Regions from separate parts of the Agrobacterium sp. CG160-95 genome, predicted to be linked through region 3. Evidence: predicted binding sites of a transcription regulator. Region 3 holds the regulator's gene; each other region holds the start of a gene.

What was found. The regulator LexA, encoded in region 3, represses DNA repair genes until DNA is damaged. The targets are predictions, from matches to a motif close to TGTTCNNNNTGTGTTCNG.
Region 1: the regulator LexA is predicted to act here: its motif matches at 1,506-1,523, upstream of ACQZ63_RS05520 (YifB family Mg chelatase-like AAA ATPase).
Region 2: the regulator LexA is predicted to act here: its motif matches at 2,102-2,119, upstream of ACQZ63_RS05255 (DNA recombination protein RmuC).
Region 4: the regulator LexA is predicted to act here: its motif matches at 1,905-1,922, upstream of dinB (DNA polymerase IV).

What each region holds. Positions count from the first base shown of each region.
Region 1 covers NZ_JBNWDU010000001.1:1,112,920-1,117,132, reverse strand. The annotation lists gene ACQZ63_RS05530 (cupin domain-containing protein) at 1-226, shown strand, start outside; gene gshB (glutathione synthase) at 471-1,430, shown strand; gene ACQZ63_RS05520 (YifB family Mg chelatase-like AAA ATPase) at 1,616-3,148, shown strand; gene cysK (cysteine synthase A) at 3,265-4,213, opposite strand, start outside.
Region 2 covers NZ_JBNWDU010000001.1:1,056,439-1,060,651, reverse strand. The annotation lists gene ACQZ63_RS05260 (ribokinase) at 1-823, opposite strand, end outside; gene ACQZ63_RS05255 (DNA recombination protein RmuC) at 877-2,070, opposite strand; gene def (peptide deformylase) at 2,219-2,731, shown strand; gene fmt (methionyl-tRNA formyltransferase) at 2,779-3,714, shown strand; gene truA (tRNA pseudouridine(38-40) synthase TruA) at 3,714-4,213, shown strand, end outside.
Region 3 covers NZ_JBNWDU010000001.1:58,434-62,646, forward strand. The annotation lists gene kdsA (3-deoxy-8-phosphooctulonate synthase) at 1-160, opposite strand, end outside; gene ACQZ63_RS00325 (VOC family protein) at 160-1,041, opposite strand; gene lexA (transcriptional repressor LexA) at 1,253-1,975, shown strand; gene ACQZ63_RS00335 (glutathione S-transferase family protein) at 2,416-3,099, shown strand; gene ACQZ63_RS00340 (ComEC/Rec2 family competence protein) at 3,116-4,213, opposite strand, start outside.
Region 4 covers NZ_JBNWDU010000009.1:61,504-65,716, forward strand. The annotation lists gene ACQZ63_RS24390 (DUF3800 domain-containing protein) at 1-723, shown strand, start outside; gene dinB (DNA polymerase IV) at 780-1,874, opposite strand; gene ACQZ63_RS24400 (hypothetical protein) at 2,165-2,830, shown strand; gene ACQZ63_RS24405 (helix-turn-helix domain-containing protein) at 3,060-3,593, shown strand; gene ACQZ63_RS24410 (DeoR/GlpR family DNA-binding transcription regulator) at 3,847-4,213, opposite strand, start outside.

The DNA of each region.
Region 1 (4,213 bases), 1.1 Mb from region 3:
TATCCTTGAGGGTGAGGTGCATGTGACGGCGGAAGACGGCACAGTCAGTATCCTGCGGGTGGGTGACGTCGCTTATTTCCGCGCGGGTACATGGGCCACCTGGCGCGTGGATGAGTATGTCCGCAAGGTTGCCTTCATGCGCCGTCCTTTCCCCACGGCGCTGGCTCTGGCCTACCGGGTCAAGAACAAGCTGTTTGCCGGTCGTTCCTACAAGCTGGCGGCCTGAACTGGTAAAACACTCCGTCAGGTGAGGCTCTGCGCAGCGCCACCTGCGGAATTCTGGAGGTTCAATAAAACTCACAAAAAGCACCCCTCGCAGCAGTTGCGTTTGAATGGTCGCTGCCCTACATCTTCAGGGTTTTCTGAAGCATTTCCGGGTCTCTTCCGGTCCTGCGGGGAATCGCGAACAGACGAGGCAATGGGCACGGCGGAACCGCGAAGCGTCCGCATGCTGCAAGAGGAAGATGCGCATGGCGAAGATCAAGAACGTCGCGATCCAGATGGATCATGTCTCCGGCATCAATATCGCCGGCGACTCCACCTTCGCCATGAGCCTTGAGGCGCAGGCACGTGGATACCGGCTGTTTCACTATACCCCCGAACGCCTCTCCATGCGGGATGGCAAGATCTACGCGACCGTCGAACAGATGGAACTGCGCGATATCAAGGGCGACCATTTTTCGCTCTCGGAGCCGGAGCGGGTCGATCTCTCGACCATGGATGTCATTCATCTGCGACAGGATCCGCCATTCGACATGGCCTACATCACATCGACCCATTTACTCGAGCGCATTCATCCCAAAACGCTTGTTGTCAACGATCCCGCCTGGGTCCGCAACTCGCCGGAAAAGATTTTCGTCACCGAATTCGCCGATCTGATGCCGAAGACGCTGATCACCAAGGATGTCTCTGAAATCGCCCGCTTCCGCAATGAAATGGGCGATATCATCCTCAAGCCGCTTTATGGCAATGGTGGTGCAGGCGTCTTCCATTCCGCGCGGGACGACCGCAATTTCTCATCGCTGCTGGAAATGTTCGGCCAGATGTTCCGCGAACCCTATATCGCCCAGGAATACTTGCCGGATGTTCGCAAGGGCGACAAGCGTATCCTTCTGGTGGATGGCGAGCCCGTGGGCGCGATCAACCGCGTGCCGGCGGAAAATGATGCCCGCTCCAACATGCATGCCGGCGGCCGCCCGGAGCCAACGGAACTCACCGCGCGTGAGAGGGAAATCTGCCGCCGCATCGGCCCCGCCCTGCGCGAGCGCGGTTTCCTGTTCGTTGGCATCGATGTGATCGGCGATTACCTCACGGAAATCAACGTCACCTCACCGACAGGCATTCGTGAAGTGCAGAAATTCGGCGGTGCCGATGTGGCAAGCCTGTTGTGGGATGCGATCGAGAAAAAGCGCGAAGCACAGGATTTCTGAGGCAATTTCCTCGCCACCTGCGTTTGTTCCGCGTGCACAACTCTATACAACTGAAATACACCGTTCGCGCGAAATTGTTCGCTTAATGTTCTTGTTTTATTCTTTTCTCTGTGGCAGGTTACTTGAGAGTGGCCGCCATCGGGGCATAATGCTTTGATGTTGTGGCCGGTTTGCGGGGGCAGGCCATGGTGGCACGGGTCAATACGGTTGCATTTCAGGGAATAGAGGGTGTGCCGGTCGAGGTGCAGGTGATGGTCGCACCCGGAAAAGTCGGCATCCAGATCGTCGGCCTGCCGGACAAGGCGGTGGCGGAAAGCCGGGAGCGTGTGCAGGCCGCGCTCCACGCCTCCGGTCTGGCGCTGCCGGCAAAAAAAGTCACGGTCAATCTGGCGCCTGCGGATTTGCCCAAGGAAGGATCGCATTTCGATCTTCCGATCGCTTTGGGTCTCATGGCCGCTTTGGGAGCGATACCGGCGGAAGCGCTCGGGCAATATGTGGTTCTCGGCGAACTCAATCTCGATGGCACCATCGGCACGGTTTCGGGCGCTCTGCCCGCGGCCATCGGTGCCAATGCGCTCGGGAAGGGTTTGATTTGCCCGGCTGATAGCGGGCCGGAAGCAGCCTGGGCCGGGGCTGGCATCGATATTCTCGCCCCACGCAGCCTTATTGCGCTTGCCAACCATTTTCGCGGCACCCAGCTTCTCTCCCGCCCGATGCCCGCCATCCGTGCTAATCCGGTCAATTTGCCGGATCTGGCCGATATCAAGGGGCAGGAGACGGCCCGGCGCGCGTTGGAGGTGGCAGCTGCCGGTGGCCATAATCTGCTGATGGTTGGCCCGCCCGGCTCCGGTAAATCCATGCTCGCTGCGCGCTTGCCCTCAATTCTGCCGCCTCTCGAGGCTGCGGAATTGCTGGAAGTGTCCATGGTCCATTCCATCGCCGGCCAATTGTCCGGCGGCAAGCTGTCGGACCGCAGACCGTTTCGCACGCCACACCATTCCGCCACCATGGCCGCGCTGATCGGCGGAGGGCTGCGTGCCAAGCCGGGTGAGGCTTCACTTGCCCACCACGGCGTTCTTTTCCTCGATGAGTTCCCGGAGTTTGCGCCACAGGTGCTGGATGCGCTGCGCCAGCCGCTGGAAACGGGCGAATGCATCGTTGCCCGTGCCAATCACCGCGTCACCTATCCGGCGGAAATCCAGCTTGTCGCTGCGATGAACCCCTGCCGGTGCGGCAGAGCGGGGGAGCCGGGTTTCACTTGCGCCAGAGGGCCACGTTGCATGACAGATTATCAGGCCCGCATTTCCGGCCCGCTGATGGATCGCATCGATATCCGCATCGACGTTCCCGCCGTCTCCGCCACTGACCTCATCCGTCCCATGACTGCCGAACCGAGTTCGGTGGTGGCCGCCCGTGTCGCTTGCGCCCGCCTTGCGCAGCAGGAGCGTTATGCGGCGGCGGGCTCTTCAGGCATTCGCACCAACGCTCGCTGCACGACAACGCTGATCGAAAAATATGCGGAGCCCGATGCGTCCGGGCTGCAATTGCTGCGCGATGCTGCCGAACGGTTGAAGTTCTCCGCACGCGGTTATCATCGCATTCTCAAGGTCGCCCGCACATTGGCTGATTTGGACGGCAAACAAACTGTCGGACGTATCCATGTGGCGGAAGCCATTTCATACCGCATTGCCGGTGAAAGACTGACGGCGGCGGCATAAGCGGCCTTCCTTCGCCCTTTATCGGCTAAAACAATTGTGCCGCTGGCGGATGGCCGGCGGCACAATCGGTCATTGCGGTCAGGCGCGCGTTTGCGGCCTGACCGAAGAGGAACGGCTTAAAGCCCAAGCCCTTCGAAAAGGGCGGTCGAAAGGTAACGTTCCGCGAAGGAGGGAATGATGACGACGATATTCTTGCCGGCATTTTCCTCACGTGCGCCGACCTTGATCGCCGCTGCGAGTGCCGCGCCCGAGGAGATGCCGACGGGTACGCCTTCCAGCTTCGCCACCAGACGGGCGATTTCAAAAGCGTCGTCATTGGTCACGGTGACGATTTCGTCATAGATTCCAGTGTCGAGGATCGCGGGTGCAAAACCGGCGCCGATGCCCTGGATCTTGTGCGGACCGGGGTTGCCACCGGAAAGAACCGGGCTGTCGGCTGGCTCGACGGCAATGACCTTCACCTCCGGCTTGCGGGATTTCAGCACCTGGCCCGTACCGGTGATAGTGCCACCCGTGCCGATGCCCGAAACAAAAATATCAACAGCACCCTCGGTATCGTTCCAGATTTCTTCCGCCGTCGTCTTGCGATGAATATCCGGGTTTGCGGGGTTTTCGAACTGCTGGGGAATAATCGCGTCTGGAAGGGTTTCGGCCAGTTCCTGTGCCTTGGCGATGGCGCCCTTCATGCCCTTCGGGCCTTCAGTCAACACCAGTTCCGCGCCCAGCAAGGCGAGCATTTTCCGGCGTTCGACCGACATCGTTTCCGGCATGGTCAAGATCAGCTTGTAACCCTTGGCGGCGGCGGCAAAGGCTAGCGCAATGCCCGTGTTGCCGGAGGTCGGCTCAACCAGCGTCGTTTTGCCGGGGGTGATCTTGCCCTGGGCTTCCAGCGCTTCGATCATGGCAACGCCAATGCGGTCTTTCACGGAGGCGATGGGGTTGAAGAACTCCAGCTTGGCGAGAAGATTGGCCTTCACGCCCTTTTCCCTCGCCAGCTTGTCCAGCCGCACGATCGGCGTATCGCCGATTGTTTCGGTGATGGAGGAATAGACGCGTCCGCGTCCG
Region 2 (4,213 bases), 1.0 Mb from region 3:
CGACTGCGGCGCGCTTCAGCGCCTTTTCGAAATCCATACCCTGATCGAGGCTGGCGGCGAGATAACCGCAGAATGTATCGCCAGCGCCAACAGTATCGACCGGCTCGATCTTGAGACCGGACGCCTTGAAGACCTTGCCGTTGCGAATGGCGATCACGCCATCAGCACCAAGCGTCACGATCAATGTCTGGCCGGTCTGCTCATGCAGGGATTTGAGTTCATTTTCCCGTTCGGAGGCTGAAAGTCCATTTTTGCCGATCAGCAGTTCGAACTCGGTCTCATTGGCGATGACGATATCGGCAAGGCTGGCAAGGCGCGGCCCGTCCGCGGTCAGCGGCGCGGTATTGATGATAGTGGTGATGCGTTTAGCCTTCGCGGCCGTCAGTGCTGCTTCGATTGAGGGTGCGGGCACCTCGAACTGAAGCATCAGAATATCGCCCGCTGCCATCTCCGCCACGGCTCTTGCGGCGTCGGATGCGGAAACTTCGCCATTGGCGGCGGGAATGACCGAGATCATGTTCTCCCCGCCTTCACCGATCAGGATTACGGCGGTTCCCGTGGGGCCGGGCGCGGTCTTGACGAGCGATAGATCGGTGCCGGCATCGCGCAGCAATGTCAGCGCTGGCGCGGCAAAGGTGTCATCACCCGTAGCGCCCGCCATTTTGACCGTTGCACCTGCGCGCCGTGCGGCAAGCGCCTGATTGGCTCCCTTTCCGCCGGCCGCCGTGGAAAAGGTCTCTCCCGTCACGGTTTCACCGGGTTTGGGCAGGCGTTTGGCGGTGGCGACGAGATCCATGTTGATGGAGCCGAAAACAGTAATCATCAGGGCATGTCCGTATGAAATTCAAAGCAAGGCGGCGACTTTGCCCGAGGGGATCACTCGTCGTCAACCACCCGCAACTTGGCCGTTCCTGCCCTGTTCTCTGCAAAGCGTCGCGCCTGCTCGATTTCGCTATGGGAGGTCTCCTTTTCCGTCGGCGAAAAATCGAGTCCCTCGATCTTCTGGCCACGCGCCAGCACCTTGTCGGAGGAGATCAGCATCATGTCGACATCTTTCTGCGCCAGCCCGAAATGGGCTTGCAGCTTGCGCGTCCGGTCGTCCAGCCGCCGCACGTCATCCATGAGAAGCGCGACTTCACCCTGAATGAGGTGCGCCTGCTCGCGCATGCGCTGGTCCTTCAGCACCGACTGGATAACCTGCACCGACAGCATCAAAAGCGATGGCGAGACAATGACGACACGGGCGCGATGGGCACGCTGCACGAGATATTCGAAATGCTGGTGAATATCGGCGAAGATCGATTCCGACGGCACGAAGATGAAGGCCGTATCCTGCGTTTCGCCGCGTATCAGATATTTCTCCGCCACGTCGCGAATATGCACTTCCATATCGCGGCGGAACTGCTGGGTCGCAGCCCGTTTGCCCTCGGGCGTTTCATCCGCCTTCAGCGCATTCCACGCCTCCAGCGGAAACTTGGCATCGATGACGAGGGACGGGGCGTTATTCGGCATCCTGATGATGCAGTCCGGTCGGTAGCCATTCGAAAGCGTGGGCTGAAGCTGAAAGGCCCCGGCGGGAAGCGCATCGGCGATCAGCGCTTCCATGCGCGCCTGCCCGAAAGCGCCGCGCGTCTGCTTGTTGGAGAGGATCGCCTGAAGCCCGACCACGTCCTTTGCCAGATCCTGAATATTACCCTGCGCGGCATCGATAACCGCAAGCCGCTCCTGCAGGCGGCTTAGATTCTCGTGCGTCGACCGGGTCTGCTCGGTCAGCGTCTCGCCCAGCCGCTGCGACATGCCGTCGAGGCGCTGGTTGATCGTCTGGCCCATCTCGCTCTGGCGCGTGCCGAGCGTCTCGGCCATCGCCGCGATCCGGCCGTGCAGTTCCGACTGGGTCTTCAACAGATCGGAAATTTCACCATCGGCTTCCGCTTTTTTCCCACGACTTTTCGTGACCATCCAGAAAGCGGAAAGGCCGAAAACGAGAGCCGCAAGAAGCCCGCCGAAGCTGATGTCGACGGAGCCGGCCCGCAAGGCGGGATCGAGGAGAAAAGAGAAATCGATACTCATGGCTAAATCTACCAGATTTCCAGTGATTCGTAAGATCAAAACAAGAACATTCATGCGGCGGAATTGAGTCGGGCAAAACCAGGCGAAGGTCTCATTTCGACCGCGTATTTTTTATTTCCTCAGCGCAAGAGATACGTTATGGGAAGCCATGACTATCAAACCGCTTATCATTTTGCCCGATCCCGTGCTGCGCCAGCAATCAAGGCCCATCGAACAGGTGGATGCCGAAGTGTTGCGCCTTGCCGACGATATGCTTGAAACCATGTATGATGCGCCGGGTATCGGCCTTGCCGCCATTCAGGTGGGCGTGCCGCGCCGCATGCTGGTGATCGACGTTTCGCGCGAGGACGAGGAGAAAAAGCCGGTCGTCTTCATCAATCCGGAAATCCTCAAAGTGTCGGACGACGTCTCGGCATATGAGGAAGGGTGTCTCTCCATTCCCGATTATTATGCCGAGGTAGAGCGTCCCGCATCCCTGACAGTGCGATATGTCGATCGTGACGGCAAGCAGCAGACGGTCGATGCGGACGGACTTCTGGCGACGTGTCTGCAGCATGAGATCGACCACCTGAACGGCATTCTGTTCATCGACCATATTTCGCGCCTGAAGCGAGAAATGGTCATCAAGAAATTCACCAAAGCAGCCCGCGCTAAGGTCTGATTCGTCTTAAATATTTAGACGGACCGGCATAGAGGGCAGGGGGCGATATGGCTCTTCGCATCATTTTCATGGGCACGCCGGATTTTTCCGTTCCCACGCTGCGTGCATTGGTGGAGGCTGGTCACGAGGTCGTTGCCGTTTATACGCAGCCGCCGCGTCCAGGCGGTCGCCGTGGCCTCGATCTGCAGAAATCGCCGGTGCATCAGGCGGCCGAACTGCTGGGTCTGCCCGTGCTGACGCCGGTAAATTTCAAGGCCGAGGGAGACCGGCAGCAATTCAGGGAATTCAACGCCGATGTCGCTGTTGTCGTTGCCTATGGGCTGCTATTGCCCGAGGCGATCCTGAGCGGTACGCGTCTTGGCTGCTATAACGGCCACGCCTCGTTGCTGCCGCGCTGGCGCGGCGCTGCTCCCATTCAGCGGGCGATCATGGCTGGCGATGCCGAGACGGGCATGATGGTCATGAAAATGGAAAAGGGGCTCGATACCGGCCCGGTGGCGCTGACCGCCAAGGTCACGATCGGTGAGAATACCACGGCAGGTGAATTGCACGACAGCCTGATGCTGACAGGCGCGCGGCTGATGCGGCAGGCGATGGACAAGCTGGAAGCAGACGATCTTCCTCTCGTTGCGCAGCCGGAAGAAGGCGTCGTTTATGCCTCGAAAATCGACAAGGGCGAGACCCGGATTAATTTTTCCCGGCCGGCACAGGACGTCCATAACCATATCCGCGGCCTTTCGCCTTTCCCCGGCGCCTGGCTGGAAATGGAAATCGGCGGTAAGGCCGAGCGCGTCAAGGTTCTGGCGTCAGAACTGGCGAGCGGTATGGGCGAAGCAGGCGCTGTGCTCGATGACGCCCTGACCATCGCCTGCGGCAGTGGCGCGGTGCGGCTTACCCGTTTGCAGAAGGCAGGTGGCAAGCCGCTGTCGGCTGCCGATTTCGTTCGTGGCACACCCGTTCCCGCCAGAACGAGGCTCGGCTGATGCCGCGTTTCCGCATGACCGTCGAATATGACGGTACGCCTTACTTCGGCTGGCAGAGACAGGACAACGGCCCTTCGGTTCAGGGCGCGCTTGAAGCTGCCGTCCGGTCGCTGACCGGCGAGACTGTGTCGATTCGCGGCGCTGGCCGCACCGATTCCGGCGTGCATGCCGTGGGACAGGTAGCCCATGTCGATCTTTCCCGCGATTGGGCGCCATATAAGCTTCGCAATGCTCTCAACGCCCATCTGGCCATGGCGAAAGAGGCCGTCTCGGTTATCGACGTAACGGCGGTGACCGAGGATTTCGACGCGCGCTTCTCCGCGCTTCGCCGCCATTATCTGTACCGCATCATTTGCCGGAAAGCGCGGCTGGCACTCGAGCACAAGCGCGCATGGTGGGTATCGAAAGATCTGGACCACGAACGCATGCATGAAGCTGCACAGATGCTCGTCGGCCGGCACGATTTTACCACTTTCCGCTCGGTTCATTGTCAGGCGAC
Region 3 (4,213 bases):
TGTCGCAAAGCTCCTTCAGCACGCCAGCGATCATGAAGGCATGTTCGCGGCTTTCCATCTGGCACGGACCGGCAATCAGCGAAAACCGCTCGGTATTCGAGAAGGAAACCTTGCTGGCGCCGTCGCCGGCAGTGACTTTAAGATTGTTCGTAACGCTCATCATTTTTCCTCGAAGGCGAAGGCAACGCCCTGACCGGGTGCCGCGGGCACCACCAGACGGCCGTCCGCTTTTGCGCAGGACACGCCATTAGCAGCAAGCACCGCCTCTGTCACGGCAAGATCGTGTGACGAAAAGACGATGCCCGCGCCGCGCAATCCGCCTTCGTTGCCATCCTGAGCATTCAGGGTCTGCCCGCCGAAAGGCGGTTTTCCGGTCAATCTGATGCTGGCATTGCCGGTCGCGAAAACCATATCACCGCCCGGAGACCATTTGCCTTCACAGGCAAACACTGTCTCGATCAGGCCCGCCACCTTCATATTGCCGCCGGAAAACAGGACGATTTCACTCAGGCCGGTGACACCATTGGCGTGGCGCTCCAGCATGGTGCGATCGCCCGGAAGGGCTTGAAGCCGTTGACAACTGAACAAAAAGAAATCCGCGGCCGCTCCGCTTGCCGCAAAAGCCAGCCGGAACGCCGCCTCGCCTTGCGAGCCATCCGACATCCGAACAGGCCGCGAAAACTCGAAAACATCGCCCGCCGAAAGGCCGGCTGCCCGAAACCGCTCATGGTCAACCAAGGCGTCTTCAGTCCTGGCGACAAGAGCCGAAAAACCCTCCTGCCCGTCCCGTTGCCGGAAGGCCACATCCCTGCCGGTGAACACATCACCCCTCTCTATTGACGCATTATATTTAGCCGGATCAGCAATTGCGAGCGGCTCCAGATAGGTGCCATCGGCGAAAAATACGCAGGCATTTTGGGTGCCGAAAGGATGCAGAGCCTCCGGCGCAACCGTAAAGCCAAGACTGACGAGGCGCTTCACGGCGACGCCTATGACTTCCACGGGCAAAACGAGATGGTCAACGCTATAGGGTTTCGTCATGAAAATGTATCCTGCCGGCCTTCCGCCCGGAGCATGCCGGGACGGTTTCGACCGCACAAAAGCACAATTGCGTGCTATGAGGCAAATCATCACAGCAACAGATGGCACCTTCACGAAATTTTAGGGGATTGCAGAACACATATGGAACATATAGTGTTCGTTCTGTATTTGTTTCGCGACTTCCACTACGATTCTAAAGGGTGTTTTCCTCATGCTCACGCGCAAACAGCAGGAATTGCTTCTCTTCATTCATGAACGAATGAAAGAGTCCGGCGTGCCGCCCTCCTTCGATGAAATGAAGGACGCACTCGATCTTGCTTCGAAATCCGGCATCCACCGCCTGATAACCGCTCTCGAAGAGCGCGGGTTCATTCGTCGGCTACCGAATAGAGCCCGGGCGCTGGAAGTCATCAAGCTGCCCGAGGCTTATACGCCGGGTGCAAGGCCGCAGCGCGGCTTTTCGCCGAGCGTTATCGAAGGCAGCCTTGGCAAGCCCAAGACGCCGGAACCGGCCCCTGCCCCCAAGACGCCGGCCAATGATCTGGGCGGGGCTGTCACCGTGCCGGTCATGGGCCGCATCGCTGCGGGCGTGCCGATTTCCGCCATCCAGAACAACACCCATGATGTGGCCGTGCCAGTAGACATGCTTGGCACGGGCGAACATTACGCTCTTGAGGTCAAGGGTGATTCGATGATCGAGGCCGGCATTTTCGACGGCGACACAGTCATCATCCGCAACGGCAACACCGCCAATCCCGGGGACATCGTTGTGGCTCTGGTGGATGACGAGGAAGCCACGCTGAAGCGCTTCCGCCGCAAGGGAGCCTCCATTGCGCTCGAGGCGGCAAACCCAGCCTATGAGACCCGTATCTTCGGGCCCGACCGGGTGAAAATTCAGGGCAAGCTGGTGGGGCTGATCCGCCGCTACCATTGATCTTATCGAACCGAACGTATTCACTTTACAATAGGCGTCATCGTGAAGATGGCGCCTATAATCGGGTTTGGCTGTTTCCAAACGTGGCGTGCTTTTGCGGGTGCACGAGGATATGCGCCATTCAGCCTATGCGCGTTGCCCTTTCTAAACTGAGTTCCTACTCCATAAAGATGCTTCGGTTTCGCTACAGGCGTGGTGGCGAATGGGCTGTTCGCTATAATTGTCGAAGCGATCCCATCCGCTGTTTTTTAGCGACGTTGTTCTGTCGTGTTGCGCAGTCAGTTTTAGTGGTCACCAAAGGGTGACTTATCGCAAGGCGCGCTCTCAGTGACCCCACATCACCATTCATCAACGGCGTTTATGGGAGCCATGGATAATTTTCGATATTCCGTGAACGCTTGGCAGGTGTAGAAATACGCGTCATATCCGGGAGATACGCCATGTACGATCTTTATATAGCCAACAAGAACTATTCTTCATGGTCGCTGCGGCCGTGGGTATTGATGCGCACGCTCGGTATCGCCTTTGATGAAAAGCTCATTCCGTTCGGCGAAGGCGTCTCCTTCTCCTCCTTTTCGCCGACGGGCAAGGTGCCCTGCCTGGTCGACGAGGGTATGACGGTTTGGGAAACGCTTTCGATCGTCGAATATCTTGCTGAAAGACACCAGAGCGTCTGGGCAAGCGACAAGCATGCGAGGGCATGGTCGCGTTCGGCCGCAAGTGAGATGCATGCCGGCTTTTCCTCGCTGCGCAATCTCTATCCCATGTCGGTGGGCATTCGGGTCAAACCCAGGGGCGGCGATGCCGGACTTAAGGCCGATATAAAGCGGATTGATGCGTTGTGGAGCGAGGGTCTTACAAAATTCGGCGGGCCATATCTTGCCGGTCAAAAGTTCACGGCGGTCGATGCTTTCTTCTGCCCGGTTGCATTCCGTTTCCAGACCTATGGCAGCGCGGATCTTTCGCCAGCAGCGAAAGCCTATTGCGACCGGCTGCTCGCCCTGCCTGCCATGCAAGAATGGTACGAGGCCGGTTTGAAGGAGAGCTGGCGCGACGCTGGTCATGAAGAGGAAGTTGGCGAGATCGGCGAATTGACTGAAGATTTGCGCGCCAAGGCCCGATGATCCATGCTGGCGGCAGTCATTGCGACGCCGCCAGCAGCCGGATGATGGGCTGCGGCAGATCACGGTCGAAACGTCCGCTTTTCCAGTCGTAATAACGGTGCTGGCTCCAGGGCCTGTCCGTTCCGGCGATTGCGGCGCGCAGCCCGCTCGCCACACCCTCCTCCCTCTTGTCAGCAAAATCTATTTCCACGGAACCGAGACGCCGCAAGATGTCACGGCTGAGCAGGAGTGCACCCGAGCGGCACTGAGAAAAAGAGGTTCTGCGGGAAACAACGACGATATCGGCAATATCGCAGGCTTTTCCGGCGAAGCGGCCATCTTCCAGAACGACAATCCACTCTCCGCTCGCGGCGCTCGCTACGCACCATATGTCTTTCCTGCAGGTGAAGACGCCAGCTTTGGCGTCTTTGAGCGCCGCCGTCATCTCGCGCACCACCACAGCCATGTCTTCCGGCGACAGTTTCGATCTCGAGGCAGAACCAGCAGTATTTGCCGTGCTCTCGCCATTTATAAAACCCGGCGGCACGGTTTTTTCCGGCAGCAGCAGCGCCCTTTGCCACTGGCCGTAAACGAAGCCCTGCGGACGGGCTTTTGTGGTTGAGACCTTGCCATCCTCCACGAGTGCCACCAATTCGCCGTCCTCGTGAATCAATAGATCCGGCAGATCACGATAGGCCGTAACTGCCGACACGCCGAAGGCCAAGAGCAGAAACGGGATGCCAAGAAGTGCAAGCCGGCTGCGCAGCAATGTCAGCAGCAGGAAACCCACCGAAGCCAAACCGATAAACCAGCCATGCGGACGCCCCGTCGCTGCGCTGCCGCCCCAGGAGGCCACCTCGTTTGCAACCTCGATGACGAGTGCCATGCCATAACCCATGATCTTCAGGAACGGCGCGTCGAGCCCGAAGGGCATCAGCAGCATGGCGATAAGAGCGAATGGCATGACGATCAGCGACATGAGCGGCATTGCAGCCAGATTGGCGAACAGTCCATAGGTGGTGACACGGTGAAAATGTTCGGCCGAATAGATCGCCGTAGAAAGGCCCCCGATCAGCGACGTCGTGATAACGCCGCCAATGACCGCGCCCATCATTTCCGCCACCTTCAGCCATGC
Region 4 (4,213 bases), on a different contig from region 3:
GTCGATATTATTGATTCCATTTTGTCGGACGACGTGGCGACGCATCTCATCCCTTTTGAGCGTTCTCTCAAAAACGATCTTTTTTCAATTCTCCGATACGATTTCGAAGGCTTAATTAATCTCTTCCGGCGCTACACATTTCCCAATGTCGGTTCCGAGAGGAGGTGTGACTTCATTGATGACCTGTTGGACCTCGCCGAAGCTCGATCCGATTTGCTCGATCACTTCAATTACATGATGCTAAAGGGCGTGTTGCAGCTGGGGCGAAAGATCAAATCGCTTCCCTTCCTTGAGGCAGAAGCTCCCAATGTTCTGGTCGATAGCTTCGGTCATTTTTTTCTGGAGCGTCTTTATATCCTTAAGAACGCGTCGCACATCCTGGACGTCGAGGAGCTCGTTATCGACTACCTCAAAGATTTGACCTTCGTCGACGGCAAGACGAAGATGAACCATTTTCGGTTCGTCGTCTCCCACAGTGAACCAGGAATTCAGATCTCAGATGTTGTGGTCGGCTTGCTGGGCAAATATTTCTCATTTATTTGTGCGACAGCGGACGATGATTTGGTGGAAACTCGCCAAACATTGAAGCCTCAACAGCTTGTGAACCTTTCGCTTCTGTCGGGCATTCTGGAGCGCTCTGTTGAGGAGAATCCTGTTTTTGCCCATGCGGTCATGAGCAATCGAGATAGAGCAATGTCAGAAGAATTTTGGGCGCCCGCGTGACTGCAATTGGTGCGGCGGATTGGGTCGAGGCTATTTTTAGTCGGCGTGGTGCAAAACTACAAATTGAAGTGGAGCTGCGGCTTTTCGAAGTCGGCGTCGTTTCTGTCCGCTTTCGTCAGTGATGACAACGTAACGCCGAGCAAGCGGACGGAAAGTTTGAAAGGGTAAACCGTCGTCAGCAGTTCAGTTGCGATACGGAGAACGTCACGGCCATCTGCAAAGGGTAGGACGCTTGTCTTGCTTCGTGTTGCTTGCGTGAAATCCGAATATTTGATCTTCACGGTCACGGTTTTGGCCTCGATACCCGACGACCTGCAATAGCCCCAAACCTTATCCGCAAGCGGCTTCAGCTCGTCCCTGGCAAGCCCCAGGTCATTGATGTCTTGGATGAAGGTATCTTCTGCTCCTACCGACTTTCGCACCCGATCCGATCGCACCCGACGCTCATCGATACCGCGGGCGATTCCATAGAAATAGCCACCCGACTTCCCAAAGTGCTGTGACAAGAATTGCAGCGATTTCGTTTTCAGATCCGCCCCGGTTTCGATACCAAGCCGATGCATCTTTTCCGCGGTGGCCGGACCGACGCCATGAAACTTCTTGACCGCAAGTCCTTCTACAAAGGTAGGCCCGTTCTTTGGGGTGATGACGGCCTGCCCGTCGGGCTTGTTGAGATCCGAGGCCATCTTTGCGAGAAATTTGTTGTAAGAAATGCCGGCGGACGCATTCAAACCAGTAACCGCTTTGATCTTCGTGCGTATCTCCAAGGCGATTTCCGTCGCGATCGGCATTTCCTTTAGATTTTCGGTCACATCAAGATAGGCCTCATCCAGTGACAAGGGTTCGACCAAAGACGTGTACTCGGCGAAAATTTCGCGAATTTGCCGGGAGACTTCGCGATAGACTTCGAATCGCGGTTTCACGAAAATCAGGTCAGGGCATTTGCGGGCAGCAGTTACCGATGGCATTGCCGAATGAATGCCAAAGACGCGCGCCTCATAGCTCGCCGTGGTCAGCACGCCTCGGGCGCCTGAACCTCCGACCGCTATCGGTTTCCCACGAAGATCCGGATTGTCGCGCTGCTCCACGGATGCGTAGAAGGCGTCCATATCCACGTGGATTATCTTTCTAATTTGGGCAGTGTTATTCATTTCACTATCCAACAGTCTGCGGTAACGAACGAGAACAAAACAAGAACGTATCATGGTGGATGGAAATTGCAACCCGTTGAAGGGTCATGCATCGAGGAGCGCTGCATCGCTTGCAATCCGTAAAAGTTTTGCTATCTTTTGTTGACGGAGCCGAGCGCCAGGGCTGCAAGCGACCCAAAAGGCGGCATATCCAAGACTGTATCCTGAACGGCAACCATTCAGCCGGCGCAGGGTGTTCATAAAGCGCTTGCGACCACCCCTCCACGACGCCGGTGTGAATTGGATTTGTCATGACTATCCAAAAAGATTGCGCAGATCATCTGCGCGTAACCTATCGAAATATGAGCGGCGAGAAACTTCGTTCGTCCCATGCCCATGAGCTTGTTGCAGCTTACTTCGGTTACGGGACAGCTGCCGCTCTACAAGCTGATGTCACGTTTCCTCTATCCTCCTTGGAAGAGGCTGAAATCCTTATTCCGGACATTGATGGTATCAACCGGCGGCGTGCGGAGCTCTCTAACGTCCCTGCTGAGCTTCCCGACGGCAGGGTCATAGCAGAGATTATTTCGACGTCTCTTGAGGCGGCTGGGCATTTCAGGGGAGAGATATGGGATTCGACCTACCTGAGTGATGACATCAACGATTACATCCAGCGCGACCCCATGGTAATTGAAAACGAACTCGCTGGAGAGATCGCAACGACCAACGCCTATTTCGATGAGCTCTACATCGAGGAGACGAACGTGGAGTCTCATGACGATAGTTTGATCGCAACACTGTCGGGGTCGCTCAACGGTGAGCAGGATCAGGATCGGGCGTTCCACGGCGATAAGATCAAGTTCACGAGCATCATGACAATGCGTCGTGCTGCCAGCCGTGTCGGGTACTTCGAGCCGGAGTTCGAGACGGGTGGGAGCGTCGACGATTCGATGTATTACGATCCTGAATTAGCTTGAAATGGTAGGGGGCCGCCTCAGGGCGGCCCCTCTTTCATCCGAATTTAAAGTTCTGTCACTTCAGTTCGACAGCCTGTTTTCCCGAGAAAAGTGCGAATCTTGCCACCCGGCTTCGGCGCCAGCCGCGAGAGGGGGCAGGACTGCTGTTTGATTTCATCGCGCGAGCATCCTTGATTTTACTCTAAAAGTAACATATTAGCTGCAATATGATATCTTTTGGAGTAATATCATGATTACAGCTGAACAATGCAGGGCGGGGCGGGCCCTTGTCGATTGGTCTCAAATCGAACTGTCCGAACGTTCGCGCATCGCTAAAAAGACAATCGCAGATTTCGAGCGCGGCAATCGCGCCTACCATCCGAAAACGTCTCATGCGGTCAAGGTCGCTCTCGAATCGCATGGCGTGATCTTCATTCCGGAAAACGGGGGCGGGGTAGGGGTTCGTCTTCGCAAGGCGATGCCGCGCCTGTTTCGCCGTGATCCCGTTGACGGCCGTGAGTGGATGGCATTTGCCTTTGACTACAAGGGACAGCGCCATACAGGCTTCGTCACCTACCGCTCGCTGGTCCGGATCGCGTTGGATAGCCTTAGCCCGACCGAGATCTTCGATCGGGATAAGGCACGGATCCTGCTGATCGCATCTGACAAGATTGATGCCGGCCAGGTCGACGAGCATGGAAGGGTGCTTGTTGACTGGGGTGATCTGTCGCCCGTCGAGTTCGATAGCGATGAAGAACGCGCACGAAACAGTGATGGCGACTGAGACGGCGAGATGCGTCAAAATGCTTCGCGTTATGCCATGAAGAACTGTTTCGCATCTATCAGGTGACCGAAATTTCAGTTACTTAACAATACCGAGGTACAGGCCGATGGTTCGATTCCGCTCAAGGCGGTCAATGCTGGTTTACTCGCGCGGGTGAACTGTTGGCCGGTGAAATCGTCGCGGGAAAGGAGCATCCGCTGCTTGCAAACTTCCGTCCCGCCCGCTTCGCCCTGGATGTCAGCTGGGGGAAGCCCTATTTGAGCGTTTTCGAAGCGGAGACCAGCGTGACTGTCCGTTCCGCCGAACGTAAGGTGTTTATGGCGTCCTCCGGTGCTCCGTCGTCGGTGATCACTTCATCGATTTCGGAGACGTCGCAAAGCGTGCAAAAACCTGGCGCGGCAAACTTTGAACTGTCCACCAGCAGAATCGTTCGGCGGGCGGAAGAAATCATGGCGCGCTTGAGCGATGCGACTTCCAATGCCGATTCCGTGAGGAGGGTACCCGTTACCGCCGATGCTCCCGTCATGCACACATCCGCATGCAACGTTCTGATAAAGCTTTCGCCGGGCTCCCCCGCCAGATGCCGGTACCTTGGCCGGATGGTGCCGCCGGGCAGGATA